One region of the Saccharopolyspora tripterygii genome, then DNA from elsewhere that is predicted to be linked to it. Evidence: riboswitches for the same ligand, from Rfam matches in the RefSeq annotation. Region 1 holds a riboswitch; the other holds the start of a gene.
What was found. Region 1 has a riboswitch for cobalamin ahead of ACYVF3_RS15410 (HoxN/HupN/NixA family nickel/cobalt transporter). Riboswitches for the same ligand answer to the same signal wherever they lie in the genome.
Positions count from the first base shown of each region.

Region 2: it holds a riboswitch for cobalamin, as region 1 does, so the genes downstream of both, cobN (cobaltochelatase subunit CobN) here and ACYVF3_RS15410 (HoxN/HupN/NixA family nickel/cobalt transporter) in region 1, are expected to answer to the same signal.

Region 1 covers NZ_BAAGZP010000018.1:332,893-339,221, forward strand. Annotated here, with positions in the region: gene ACYVF3_RS15400 (DEAD/DEAH box helicase) at 1-1,154, shown strand, start outside; gene cobA (uroporphyrinogen-III C-methyltransferase) at 1,354-2,565, opposite strand; gene ACYVF3_RS15410 (HoxN/HupN/NixA family nickel/cobalt transporter) at 2,983-4,038, opposite strand; cobalamin riboswitch at 4,118-4,241, opposite strand; gene ACYVF3_RS15415 (DUF1876 domain-containing protein) at 4,424-4,693, shown strand; gene ACYVF3_RS15420 (LuxR C-terminal-related transcriptional regulator) at 4,742-5,380, opposite strand; gene ACYVF3_RS15425 (sensor histidine kinase) at 5,365-6,329, opposite strand, start outside.
Region 2 covers NZ_BAAGZP010000011.1:52,519-58,847, forward strand. Annotated here, with positions in the region: gene ACYVF3_RS10310 (cytochrome P450) at 1-1,133, shown strand, start outside; gene cobN (cobaltochelatase subunit CobN) at 1,192-4,803, opposite strand; cobalamin riboswitch at 4,937-5,061, opposite strand; gene cobG (precorrin-3B synthase) at 5,136-6,329, shown strand, end outside.

The DNA of each region.
Region 1 (6,329 bases):
GCCCGATGCGCCCGCGCGGTCTGGTGCTGGTGCCCACCCGCGAACTCGCCACCCAGGTCACCGATTCGCTCAAGCCGCTGGCCAAGGCCCTCGGCCTGTACGTTCGCGAGGTCGTCGGCGGCACCTCGTTCAACCGGCAGGTCGACACGCTGCGGCGCGGCGTGGACGTCCTGGTCGCCACGCCGGGCCGGCTCGCCGATCACGTGCGGCAGGGCACCTGCGATCTGTCCGAAGTGGAGCGCACCGCGCTCGACGAGGCCGACCAGATGGCCGACATGGGTTTCCTGCCGCAGGTGCGGGAACTCCTCGACATGGTCCCGTCCGACGGTCAGCGGCTGCTGTTCTCTGCGACGCTCGACGGTGACGTCGACAAGCTCGTCGAGCGGTACATGACCGACCCGGTCGTGCACTCGCTGGCGCCGCCGTCGGCGAGCGTCGACAGCATGGAGCACCACCAGTTCCTGGTGTCGGCGACCGAGAAGCAGTCGGTGCTGGCGCGCATCGCCGCCCGCGAGGGCCGCACCATCATGTTCGTGCGGACCAAGCACCACGCCGACCGGCTCGCCAAGAAGTTGCGCGCGGTGGGCGTGGAAGCCGGTGCGCTGCACGGAGGCAAGGCCCAGAACGCCCGCACCCGCATCCTCGACGAGTTCAAGAACGCCTCCACCAGCACGCTGGTGGCGACGAACGTGGCGGCGCGCGGGATCCACATCGACGACGTGAGCCTCGTCGTGCACGTCGAGCCGCCGGCGGACCCGAAGGACTACCTGCACCGGGCCGGGCGCACGGCGCGCGCGGGTTCCAGCGGAACCGTGGTCACGCTGGTGACCGACGACCAGAAGCAGGCGTTCCGGGCCATGGCCGGTCAGGCCGGGGTCAAGGCGATCACCACCGAGATCCGCCCGGAGGACGCCGAGCTCGCCCGCGTCACCGGTGCTCGCGAGCCGTCCGGTCAGCCGCTGGCCGCTCCGCAGCGGCAGCAGCAGCCGTCGAAGTCCCGCGGTGAGCACCGCCCGCAGCGCGCGCCGCGAGGCACCGAGCCGAGCCGCCGAGGCGGCGGTTCCCACGCCAACCGCAACCGCCGGGGATCCGCCGGCGGCGGTGGTCGTGCGGGCGGGCAGCAGCGCCCGCGCCGCTCCAACTCCCCTCGCTGACTCCAGCGACGGCTGCACGCACGACGGCGCGGTACCGCTCCAATTTCGCGCGAAATTGGAGCGGTACCGCGCCGGGCCTGTCTCTGAACTCGTAAAACACACCCAACCGTGCGAAATATCGGGCTCAATTTCGCGCGAAATTGGGCCGGGCTGGGCTGGGCCGGGCTGGGCTGGGCTGGGCTGGTGTGCTTCGGGCGGGTCAGTCCTTGAGGCCTGCCACCGGGCCGATCACGATGACCGCCGGGGGCTTGATGTCCTGGTCCTGGATGTCCTGGGCCACCCGGGCGAGCGTGGTGCGGAGGGTGCGCTGCGTGCCGGTGGTGGCTTCCTGCACGACGGCGACCGGTGTGTCGGCCGGGCGTCCGTGCTTGATCAGCGTCTCGGCGAAGGCGTCGATGCGCTTGACCGCCATCAGCAGGACCAGCGTGCCGCGCAGCCGGGCCAGGGCCTCCCAGTCGACCAGCGAGCGCTCGTCGTCGGGGGCGACATGACCGGAGACCACGACGGCCTCGTGCGCCACGCCGCGGTGGGTGACCGGCACCTCCGCCATCGCAGGAGCGGAGAACGCGCTGGTCACGCCCGGGACCGTGGTCACGGGGACACCGGCTTCGTCGCAGGCCAGCAATTCCTCGAAGCCGCGCCCGAACACGTACGGGTCGCCGCCCTTGAGCCGAGCCACGAACTTGCCGGCGCGGACGCTCTCGATGAGCGTCTCGTTGATCACCGCTTGGCTGGCCGCCCGGCCGTAGGGGATCTTCGAGGCGTCGATGACCTCGACGTCCGGGCCCAGCTCCTCCAGCAGTTCGCGGGGCGCCAGGTGGTCGGTGATGACCACGTCGGCCTGGGCCAGCAGTCGCCGCCCGCGCACGGTGATCAGGTCGGGTGCGCCGGGGCCGCCGCCGATCAGCGCGACGCCGGGTGCGTGCGGCTCGGTGTGCTCGTCGATCACTCCCGACTGCACGGCTTCGAGCAGCGCGTCGCGAACTCCCGCGCTGCGGCGCGGTTTTCCGCCGGAGAGCACGCCGAACAGCAGTCCGTCGTGCTCGGCCACGGCGGGCGTGACCGCGCTGCCTCCCGCGCCGTGGTCGGCGCGGACGCAGAAGACGCGGTGGCGCTCGGCCTCCGCGACGACGGCGGCGTTGACCTCGTCCGACGCGGTCGCGGCGACCGCGTACCAGGCGCCGTCGAGGTCGCCGTCGCGGTATTCGCGAGGGCTCCAGGTGATCTCGCCCGAGTCCGCCAGCGCTTCCACCGCGGGCGTCGCCAGCGGGGCGATGACCTCGACGGCGGCGCCGGTGCTGATCAGCCGGGGGAGCCGCCGCTGAGCGACGGTCCCGGCACCGATCACCACGACGCGGCGTTCGTTGAGGTCGAGTCCCGCGAGGTAGTGGTTATCCGATGAAGTGGCCATGTCCGTGTCCGTGTGCGTGACCGTGACCGGTCAGGTTCGTCCGGGTGGTGGTGCGGGTGTCCGCGCTGCGCCCAGTCTGTCCTCGAATCCCGGCGGCAGCACCCGGTGTGCGCGGGTGTCGCCGTTGATCCGGGCGTCGTGCGAGATCTCGTGGTGGGCTCCACGACGAGGCCTACCGGGGCACCGCAGTCTCCCAGGTGGTCGGCGGGGCCGTTGCCCGAGCCCCGCTGCGGTCCGGGCCCGCTGCCGCGAGCCCTGCCCAGCCCACCGCCGGTGTCCGTCGGCGCCTGAGAGATGAACGTTCTTTCAACAGTGTCGAAGCGGCAGGTCTCCTGCAAGAGGCGTGAGACCTTGCACACCTCGGCGTCGGCTGCGGGCGGGCCGCTCCCGGCGCTCGGGCCACCTCCGGGTCGGTCGTCACGCGACTTCCGCGCCCTTGCGGGAGGAGAACCGCCACCACATCGCCGCCCCGCCCCAGACCAGCAGGAACAGCCCCAGGGTCAGGTATCCGAGCAGCTCGAACTCCTCGGAGATGGCGGCGATCCCGCTGAGGAAGTCCAGTCCGGACTCGGCCAGGACCCCGCAGAGCACGACGAAGGCGACCAGCGCGGCGAGTCCGACGGTGAGCGCGGTGGTGGTGACGTTTACCCACAGCCGGCGCATCGGGCGGGCCAGCGACCAGGTGTAGGCGCGGGACATGAGGATTCCGTCCACGCTGTCCACAGTGCACATTCCCGCGGCGAACAGCAGGGGCAGGCTCAGCACGGCGATGGCCGAGAGGTCGCCGGCCGGGGAGACCATCGCCAGCACGGTTATCTCGGTGGCGGTCTGCATCCCGAGGCCGAACAGCAGGCCGATGCCGAACAGGTGCCAGGACCGGGCCACGCCCTGCATCCGGCCGCGCAGCACGCGCGCCAGCAGGCCGCGTCGCCCGAGGACGACCTCGACCTCCTCCTCGTCGACGTCGCCGGAGCGGGCGCGGCGCAGCAGCCGCCACGCGTCGCGCAGCACGAACGCGTTGAGCACGGCGAGGGTCAGCAGCACGGTGACCACGATCAGATCCACGGCGGTGGCCATCTGCACACCGGTCTCCTCGGCCCACTGCTGAGCGGCCGGTCCGGCGACGAAGGCGACCGCGCACGCCAGCAGCATCACGACGCTGGCGTGGCCGAGGGCGAACCACATGCCGGTGGAGACCGGTCGCCTGCCGCGCTGCATCAGCAGCCGCGTCGCGTCGTCGATGACGGCCACGTGGTCGGCGTCGAAGCCGTGCCGCAGGCCTAAGAGGTAGGCGGTGGTGCCTGCGGCGGCGAGGCCACCGGCGGCGCTGAAGGCCTGCTGGTGCAGCAGGTAGGCGCCCCACCCCGCGAGGTGCAGGGCTCCGATCGCGGCCAGCAGGTACGCGGCCTTGCGGCGCTCGCGCGCTCCCCAGCCGGTGGTGGTGGTCCGGTTCGCTTCGGCATCCCGAATCATGGGATCTCCGACCTCCTGGGTTCTCCCGCCCGGGGCTCGGTGGACCCGCACCGCGGGTTCGCGGCACGAGGCCGGCGCGCAGTGTCCTGACTCCCGGATCGACGTGGTTCCCCCGCCTTCCGGCTGGTGACAGCCGTGGCGATGGTGGGGACCACTTCCCGGTCACAGTGGCGGGACCGTCCCGGATTCGCACCGGGTTCCTGCACTGTCGGCGACGGACATCCTTGCCTGATCAACGGTCCGAGGTCAAACACGGTGAACTCGATCACGTTCCGTGATCTCGGAAGGGGAATCGGGCCGTCCGGGGCGCTTTCAACCGGCTCGATCCGGGTATTCGGTCGGTGAGCCCGGCGCTCGGGCTCGACGCTGCCTCGAGGAGGCCACCATGAACGAGACGCACTCGATCACGTTGAACCTGCAGGTCGTGGAGGCAGGCGCGAAGACCACCGCCGACGTCGGTTTCACCACGCCCGGCGGCCAGGCGCTGCACGGTCACGGCACGGCGCGCAGGCACCCCGAGGACCCGGAGGTGCCGCAGATCGGCGACGAGATCGCCATCGCCCGCGCCCTGTTCGAACTCGCGCACAAGCTCCTGGACAACGCCTCCAGCGACATCGGCGACCGCCTGCACCGGCGAGTCCACCTCCCGGCCTGAGCCGAGGGGAAGGGGGAAGTTCCGCCTCGGAGCTTCCCCCGCACCCGGTCAGCGCCGGAGGTATTCGAGGACGGCCAGGACCCGGCGGTTGGTGTCGTCGGTCGCGGCCAGGTCGAGCTTGGTGAAGATCCCGGCGATGTGCTTGCTCACCGCGCCATCGCTGAGGTGCAGGTGGGCCGCGATGGCGGCGTTGGAGCGCCCCTCCGCCATCAGCGACAGCACCTCGTTCTCGCGGTCGGTCAGCCGCTGCAGCGGTGTCGATCGACGAGCGAGCAGCGCGGCGATGACCTCCGGATCCATCGCGGTCCCGCCCGCCGCGACGCGGCGCACGGCGTCGACGAACTGCTCCGCGTTGAACACCCGGTCCTTGAGCAGGTAGCCGATGCCGCCGCTGCCGTCGGCGAGCAGTTCCCGCGCGTAGAGCTGTTCGACGTGCTGGGACAGCACCAGGACCGGCAGCCCGGGGGTCCGCTCGCGCGCCACCAGCGCGGCGCGCAGCCCTTCGTCGGTCTGGGTGGGAGGCAGGCGCACGTCGACGACCGCGATGTCGGGTCGCAGGTCCAGCAGCGCCCGCTCCAGCTCCGGTCCGGTCTCGACGGCGGCGATGATCTCGAAGCCGTGCGCGGCCAGCAGGGTGCTCAGCCCGTCCCGCAGCAGGAACAGGTCTTCGGCTAGGACAACGCGCACGGGATCTCCACGATCGCTTCGGTAGGACCGCCGGGTGGGCTGCTGAGCTGCAAGGTCCCGTCGAAGGTACCGAGCCGCGTGCGGATCCCCCGCAGGCCGCTCCCGCGATCGGGATCCGCGCCTCCCACGCCGTCGTCGTCGACGGAGATCCGCAACCGCCCCTCGTGGGCGATGCGGACCCGCACGGTGCTCGCGCGAGCGTGCTTGAGCGCGTTGGTGATCAGCTCGCGGGTGGTGAAGTAGGCGGCTGCCTCCACCGCCGACGGACACCGACCGGGCAGGTCGCCGTCGACGGCGACGGACACGTCGAGATCCAGGGCCAGGGCGCGAATCGCGTCCACCAGGCCTCGCTCGGTGAGCACCGGCGGCCGGATTCCGCGCACCAGCGCGCGCAATTCGGCGAGCGCGTGCCCGGAGTCGGTCTTGCTCTGGTCGAGCAGGTCCCGCGCGCGATCGGGGTCGTGGGCGAGCAGCTGCTCGGCTGCGGCGAGCTTCATCCCCAGCGCCACCAGCCGGGCTTGGGTGCCGTCGTGCAGGTCGCGTTCGATCCGCCGCAGCTCGACGTCCTCGGCGTCGGTGGCGTCGGCGCGGGTGCGGGAGAGCTCACCGACCCGCTGGGCGAGTTCGGCGCGGCGGGTCGGCGACAGCAACCAGCGGGTCCAGCGGCCGTGGGCGCGCAGCAGCGCGGGAGCCGCGGCCAGGACCGCGATGCCGCACGCGAGCCCGAGCGGAATGCCGACGAGCGGTACCTGCGCGAGCCACCGCGCGGGCCCGGACACCTCCGCCCACGGCTCGCCGGTGCCCAGCAGCAGATCACCGAGGCGGACCCAGACCGAGATCCACGCTCCCCAGCCGAAGACCCAGACCAGCAGGACCGCCGGGGCGAACAGCGCGGCCGTGACCGGGGCGTCCCCAAGCAGCCACAGCAGGTCTCGCCAGGTCGCCGGAT
Region 2 (6,329 bases), on a different contig from region 1:
TCCTCGCCGAGCTGCGGGCGAGCAAGCCGCACGCGGTGGTGCCCTTCGCCGGAACGCACGCGCTGCTGCTGCTCACCCACGAGCTGGTCAGCGCTGCGTTCAAGGACGAGGACACGTTCCCGGCATCGGCGATCTACCCGCTGACCACCGGCCCCGTCCTGGGGCGCACGTTGCAGTGCATGTCCGGGCGCGAGCACCGCATCAACCGGGCGATCGCGTCGCCGCCGTTCCGCCGCAACCGCGCCACCGACTACGTCGAACCGATCCTCGAACCGCTGGCGCACGAGCTCATCGACCGGATCATCGATCGGGGCGAGGCGGACCTGGTCGAGGAGTTCACCAGCAGCTACCCGGTACTGGTGATCAGCCGCCTGCTCGGCCTGCCGGTCGAGGACGAGCAGACCGTCCGCCGCTGGGCGCACGACCTGTTCTACTACCCGTTCGAGCCCGAGGCGGCCAAGTCCAGCTCCCGGGAGTTCACCGACTACATCCGGCCGGTCCTGCAACGGCGGCGGTCCGAACCCGGGGACGACCTGATCTCCAAGCTGGTCACCGAATCCGCGGAGGACGAGGCGCTCACCGACGAGCAGGTGCTGTCGTTCCTGCGCCTGCTGTTCCCCGCCGGCGCGGACACCACCACGCTCGGGCTGGCCAACCTCCTGACCGGCCTGCTGACCCACCCCGACCAGCTCGACCTGGTCCGCTCCGATCCGCAGGAGCACGTGCCCTGGGCGGTCTGGGAGGGCCTGCGGTGGGAGCCTCCGGTAGGACTGCTGCCTCGGTTGTGCCCGGAAACCACCACGTGGCACGGGATCGACGTTCCGGCGAACACGTTCATGATCTTCTCGATCAACGCCGCACTGCGCGACCCGGCGAAGTTCCCCGACCCGCACCGCTTCGACATCACCCGGCGCGAGACGGCGATGCTCGCGTTCGGGCAGGGACCCCACACCTGCGCGGGAACCTGGCTGGCCCTCGCCGAACTGCGCACCGCCCTGGCGGTCCTGCTCGAACGCCTCCCGGGACTGCGCCTGCACCCGGAGGCGACCACCGAGCAGGTGCGGGTGCGCAGCCAGGTCGGCGTCGCCCTGCGCGGACCGAGCTCCCTACCCGTCCAGTGGGACCGGCCGTGAACCCCCGGACGCGCGAGACCCCCGGCCGGGAAGTCCCGGCCGGGGGTCTCGCCGTTCGTCAGGCCGGGCCGTCTTCGAGGTCGCCCTCCGCCTGGAGGTAGACCTCGCGCAGAGCCTGGAGGGTCTCCGGGTCCGGCTCCTCCCACAGCTTGCGGTCGGCCGCTTCGAGGAGCCGCTCGGTGATCCCGTGCAGGGCCCACGGGTTGGAAGTCCGCATGAACTCCTGGTTCTCGGAGTCCAGCACGTAGCTCTCGGCCAGCTTCTCGTACATCCAGTCCGCGACGACACCTGTCGTGGCGTCGTAGCCGAACAGGTAGTCCACAGTGGCCGCGAGCTCGAAAGCGCCCTTGTAGCCGTGCCGCCGCATGGCCGACAGCCATCGCGGGTTGACCACGCGAGCGCGGAACACCCGCGCCGTCTCCTCGTGCAGGGAGCGGGTCTTGACCGAGTCCGGCCGCGTGCTGTCGCCGATGTAGGCCGCCGGGTCCTTGCCGGTCAGCGCGCGGATCGTGGCGATCATGCCGCCGTGGTACTGGAAGTAGTCGTCGGAGTCGGCGATGTCGTGCTCGCGGGTGTCGGTGTTCTTCGCGGCCACCGAGATCCGTCGGAAAGCACCTTCCATGTCCTCCCGCGCCGGGACGCCGTCGAGGTCGCGGCCGTAGGCGAAACCGCCCCACACCGTGTAGACCTCGGCCAGGTCCTCGTTGCCGCGCCAGTCGCGGCTGTCGATCGCGGGCAGCACGCCCGCGCCGTAGGAACCAGGCTTCGAGCCGAAGATCCGCATCGTCGCGCGACGCTGATCCCCGTGGGTGTCCAGGTCCGCCCGGGAGTGCGCCCGCACGAAGTTCTGGTCGTCGGGCTCATCGAGGTCGGCGACCATCCGCACCGCGTCGTCGAGCAGGGCCACGACGTGCGGGAACGCGTCGCGGAAGAACCCGCTGATGCGGATGGTGACGTCGATGCGCGGACGGCCCAGGTCCTCCAGCGGGATCGGCTCCAGGCCGTTGACCCGGCGGGACTGCTCGTCCCAGGTCGGGCGAACGCCCAGCAGCGCGAGGACTTCGGCGACGTCGTCACCGGAGGTCCGCATGGCGGAGGTTCCCCAGACCGACAGCCCCACCGACTGCGGCCACGTCCCGGTGTCCGCCTGGTAGCGCTCCAGGAGGGAATCGGCCATCGCCTGGCCGGTTTCCCACGCCAGCCGGCTCGGCACGGCCTTGGGGTCGACCGCGTAGAAGTTGCGGCCCGTCGGCAGCACGTTGATCAGTCCGCGCAGCGGAGAACCGCTGGGACCGGCCGGAACGAAACCGCCTTCCAGCGCGTGCAGGGCGGCCGTGACCTCGTCGGTGGTGGCCGCCAGGCGCGGGATGATCTCGTTGGCCGCGAAGGTGAGCACGCCGGCCACGGTCTCGTCGGAACGACCCAGCACCTCGCGGCACGCGGCGTCCGCGGCGTCCGGAGCCCAGTCGAGGCGCTCCATCTCCTCGACCAGCGCGTGCGCCTGTGACTCGGCGTCGTCGGTCTGCTCGCGCGAGGCGCTGCCGTCCTCGGACATGCCCAGGGCTTCGCGGAGGCCCGGCAGCGCTTGGCTGCGCCCACCCCACATCTGCCGCGCCCGCAGCATCGCCAGCACGAGGTTGACCCGAGCGGGCCCGGTCGGTGCGTCACCGAGGATGTGCAGGCCGTCGCGGATCTGAGCGTCCTTGACCTCGCACAGCCACCCGTCGACGTCGAGCAGGAAGTCGTCGAACTCCGCGTCGTGCGGGCGTTCCGCGAGCCCGAGGTCGTGGTCGAGCTTGGCGGCCTGGATCAGCGTCCAGATCTGGCTGCGGCTCGCCGGGAGCTTCGCCGGGTCCATCGCGGCGATGTTGGCGTGCTCGTCGAGGAGCTGCTCCAAGCGAGCGATGTCGCCGTAGCTCTCCGCGCGCGCCATCGGCGGCACGAGGTGGTCGACCAGGGTAGCGTGCACCCGGCGCTTGGCCTGGGTGCCCTCCCCCGGGTCGTTGACCAGGAACGGGTAGATCAGCGGGAGGTTGCCCAGCGCGGCGTCGGGTGCGCAGGAGGCCGACAGGCCCGCCGACTTGCCCGGCAGCCACTCCAGGTTGCCGTGCTTGCCGAGGTGCACCATGGCGTGCGCGCCGAAGTCGTCGGCGATCCACCGGTAGGCGGCCAGGTAGTGGTGGCTCGGCGGCAGGTCCGGGTCGTGGTAGATAGCGATCGGGTTCTCGCCGAAACCGCGCGGCGGCTGCACCATCAGCACCACGTTGCCGAAACGCAGTGCGGCGAGGACGATCTCGCCCTCGGGGTCCTGGGACTTGTCGACGAACAGCTCACCGGGCGGCGGGCCCCAGTGCTGCTCGACCTGCTCGCGCAGTTCGGCCGGGAGCGTCTCGTACCACTGCCGGTAGCGCTTGGCGGGCAGGCGGATCGGGTTGGACGTCAGCTGGTCCTCGGTCAGCCAGTCGCGGTCCTGTCCACCGGCCGCGATCATGGCGTGGATCAGCGCGTCGCCGTCCTGCTCGGCGAGCCCGGGAACGGCGCCGGAACCCGTCTCCGGCCCCACGTCGTAGCCCTGGTCCCGCAGCGCCTGCAGCAGGCGCACAGCGCTGACCGGGGTGTCCAGGCCCACGGCGTTGCCGATGCGCGCGTGCTTGGTCGGGTAGGCCGAGAGCATCAGCGCGACGCGGCGGTCGGCGGCCTGCACGTGACCCAACCGCGCGTAGCCGACCGCGATCCCGGCGACCCGCGCGGCGCGCTCGGGATCGGCGACGTAGACCGGCAGGCCCTGGGAGTCGTTCTCCTTGAACGAGAACGGCACGGTGATGAGACGGCCGTCGAACTCCGGCACCGCGATCTGGGTGGCGGCGTCCATCGGCGACAGACCGTCGTCGTTGGCCTCCCACTGCTCGCGGCTGCTGGTGAGGCACAGGCCCTGCAGGATCGGGATGTCCAGCTCGGCGAGCTTGCCGATGTCCCAGGCCTCGTCGTCGCCACCGGCGGAAGCCGTTGCGGGACGGGTACCTCCGGCCGCCAGCACGGTCACCACGAGCGCGTCGGCACCACCGAGCGCATCCAGCAGTTCCGGGTCCGGGGCGCGCAGCGAGGCGCAGAACAGCGGCCGCGCTTGGGCTCCCGCGTCCTCGATCGCCTCGCAGATGGTGTGCACGAACGCGGTGTTGCCGGCCATGTGGTGCGCGCGGTAGTAGAGGACCGCGACCGTCGGCCCCTCGGTGGTGCGGGGCTCGCGCTCCAGCACACCCCAGGAAGGAGCCGGAACCGGCGGTTCGAAGCCGTTTCCGGTGAACAGCACCGTGTCGCTGAGGAAGTTGTAGAGCTCGGAGAGGTTCTCCGGCCCGCCGTGGGCGAGGTAGCTGTGCGCCTCGGCGCACACACCGCCCGGGACGGTGGAGCACTCCATGAGCTCGGCGTCGGGAGCTTGCTCGCCGCCGAGCACGACCACCGGGCGCGGTCCCGCGAGCAGCTGGTCGAGACCGGCCTCCCACGCGCGGCGTCCGCCCAGGATGCGCACGACGACGAGGTCGGTGCCCTCGACGAGTTCCTCCAGCTGTTCCCCGGCTTCCACGCGCGCCGGATTGGCGAGGCGGAAGTCCGCGCCGCTGGCGCGCGCGCTGAGGAGGTCGGTATCCGATGTGGACAAGAGCAGGATCATGCGGTGAATTCCTCGACGTGCTTCGTCGGCAGCGCGATGACTTCGCCGAGCGCAGGCGGCCAGGACGCGGTTCGCATGGTGCACCTCTCTCGGGGTCCTCGCCCCGGACATGGCTGGGTGGGCACGGCAGGCGGAGTTTCCTGGCTCCCGGATCGGCGCGCACCCCGGTCTTCCAGCCGAACTCGGCCGTGACCTCGTGGTGGGGTTTGCTCCCCGGTGACAGTGGCGGGACCGCGCCGGAATCGCACCGGCTTCCTCCCCTGCTGCAGTCGCCGGTGATCCTACCGACAGGCGCTGATGTTGCAAACAAGCCGCAACTACCATGTATCGCCGTGCCCACCTACGACCACGATTCCCGGCTCCGGGACGACGCCTGCCCGGGCGCGGTGCGCCTGCACCCGGCCGAGGACGGTGGCCTGGCACGGATCCGCGTTCCCGGCGGCAGGCTGACCGCTGATCAGATGCGGTCGGTGGCAACTGCCGCCCACGAGCTCGGACATCAGCATATCGAACTCACCTCGCGCGGGAACCTGCAGGTCCGCGGCTTGCGCGAGGACTCGGGAGAGGAGTTGGCGCGCAGGCTCTCCGCGGCCGGGCTGCTGCCCTCCGTCCCGCACGAGCGGGTGCGCAACATCCTCGGTTCGCCGCTGAGCGGATGCGATCGGATCGGCCTCCTCGACGTCCAGCCCCTGGTCACCGACTTGGACGAGAAGTTGTGCGGTGATCCAGAACTCACCGCGCTGTCCGGACGCTTCCTGTTCGCCTTCGACGACGGCCGCGGCGACGTCGCAGGCCTGGGCGGCGACGTGTCGGTCATCGCGGTCGGCCCGCACGAGGTCGCGCTGCTGCTGGCAGGCACCGACACCGGAGTGCGAATGCCCCCGGCGAGCGCCGCTGCGGTGATGCACGTCGCAGCCCGCGCGTTCCTGGCCGAGCGCGAGGAGCAGAGCTCGGGCGCGTGGCGATTGGCCGAGCTCGACCGGGGATCGCCCCGGGTGACCGCGAGAGTGCTCGCCGTGCTCGACGGCACCGATCACCAGCTCCGGCAGGACGCGGCCATGCCCGATCGGCCGGAGCCCGAGACGATCGTTCCCGCCGGGACGCTCGAGGGCAGGGACGGGCAGGTCACCCTCGCGACCGTGGTCCCGCTGGGCCGGTTGTCGGGCGAGCAGGCGGCCGCGCTCGCCGAGGTGGCCGACGCCGGTGCGGGCGAGATCCGTCTCACTCCGTGGCGCGGCGCGCTGATCCCGTTCATGCTCGACCCGCACCGGAAGCACGTGTCCACTGTGGAGCGCGCTGGGCTCGTGACCGACCCGATGTCGCCGTGGATCGGCGTCACCGCGTGCACCGGCCGCCCGGGATGCGGCAAGGCGCTCGCCGACGTGCAGACCGACGCAGCACGCGCGTTGCCGCTGCTGCCGGGAGGAAGAGCCGTGCACTGGGCCGGATGCAGCCGCCGCTGCGGTGTTCCCCGGGGGGACGTCGTCGACGTGGTCGCCACCGAGGGCGGTTACCAGGTGAGCCAC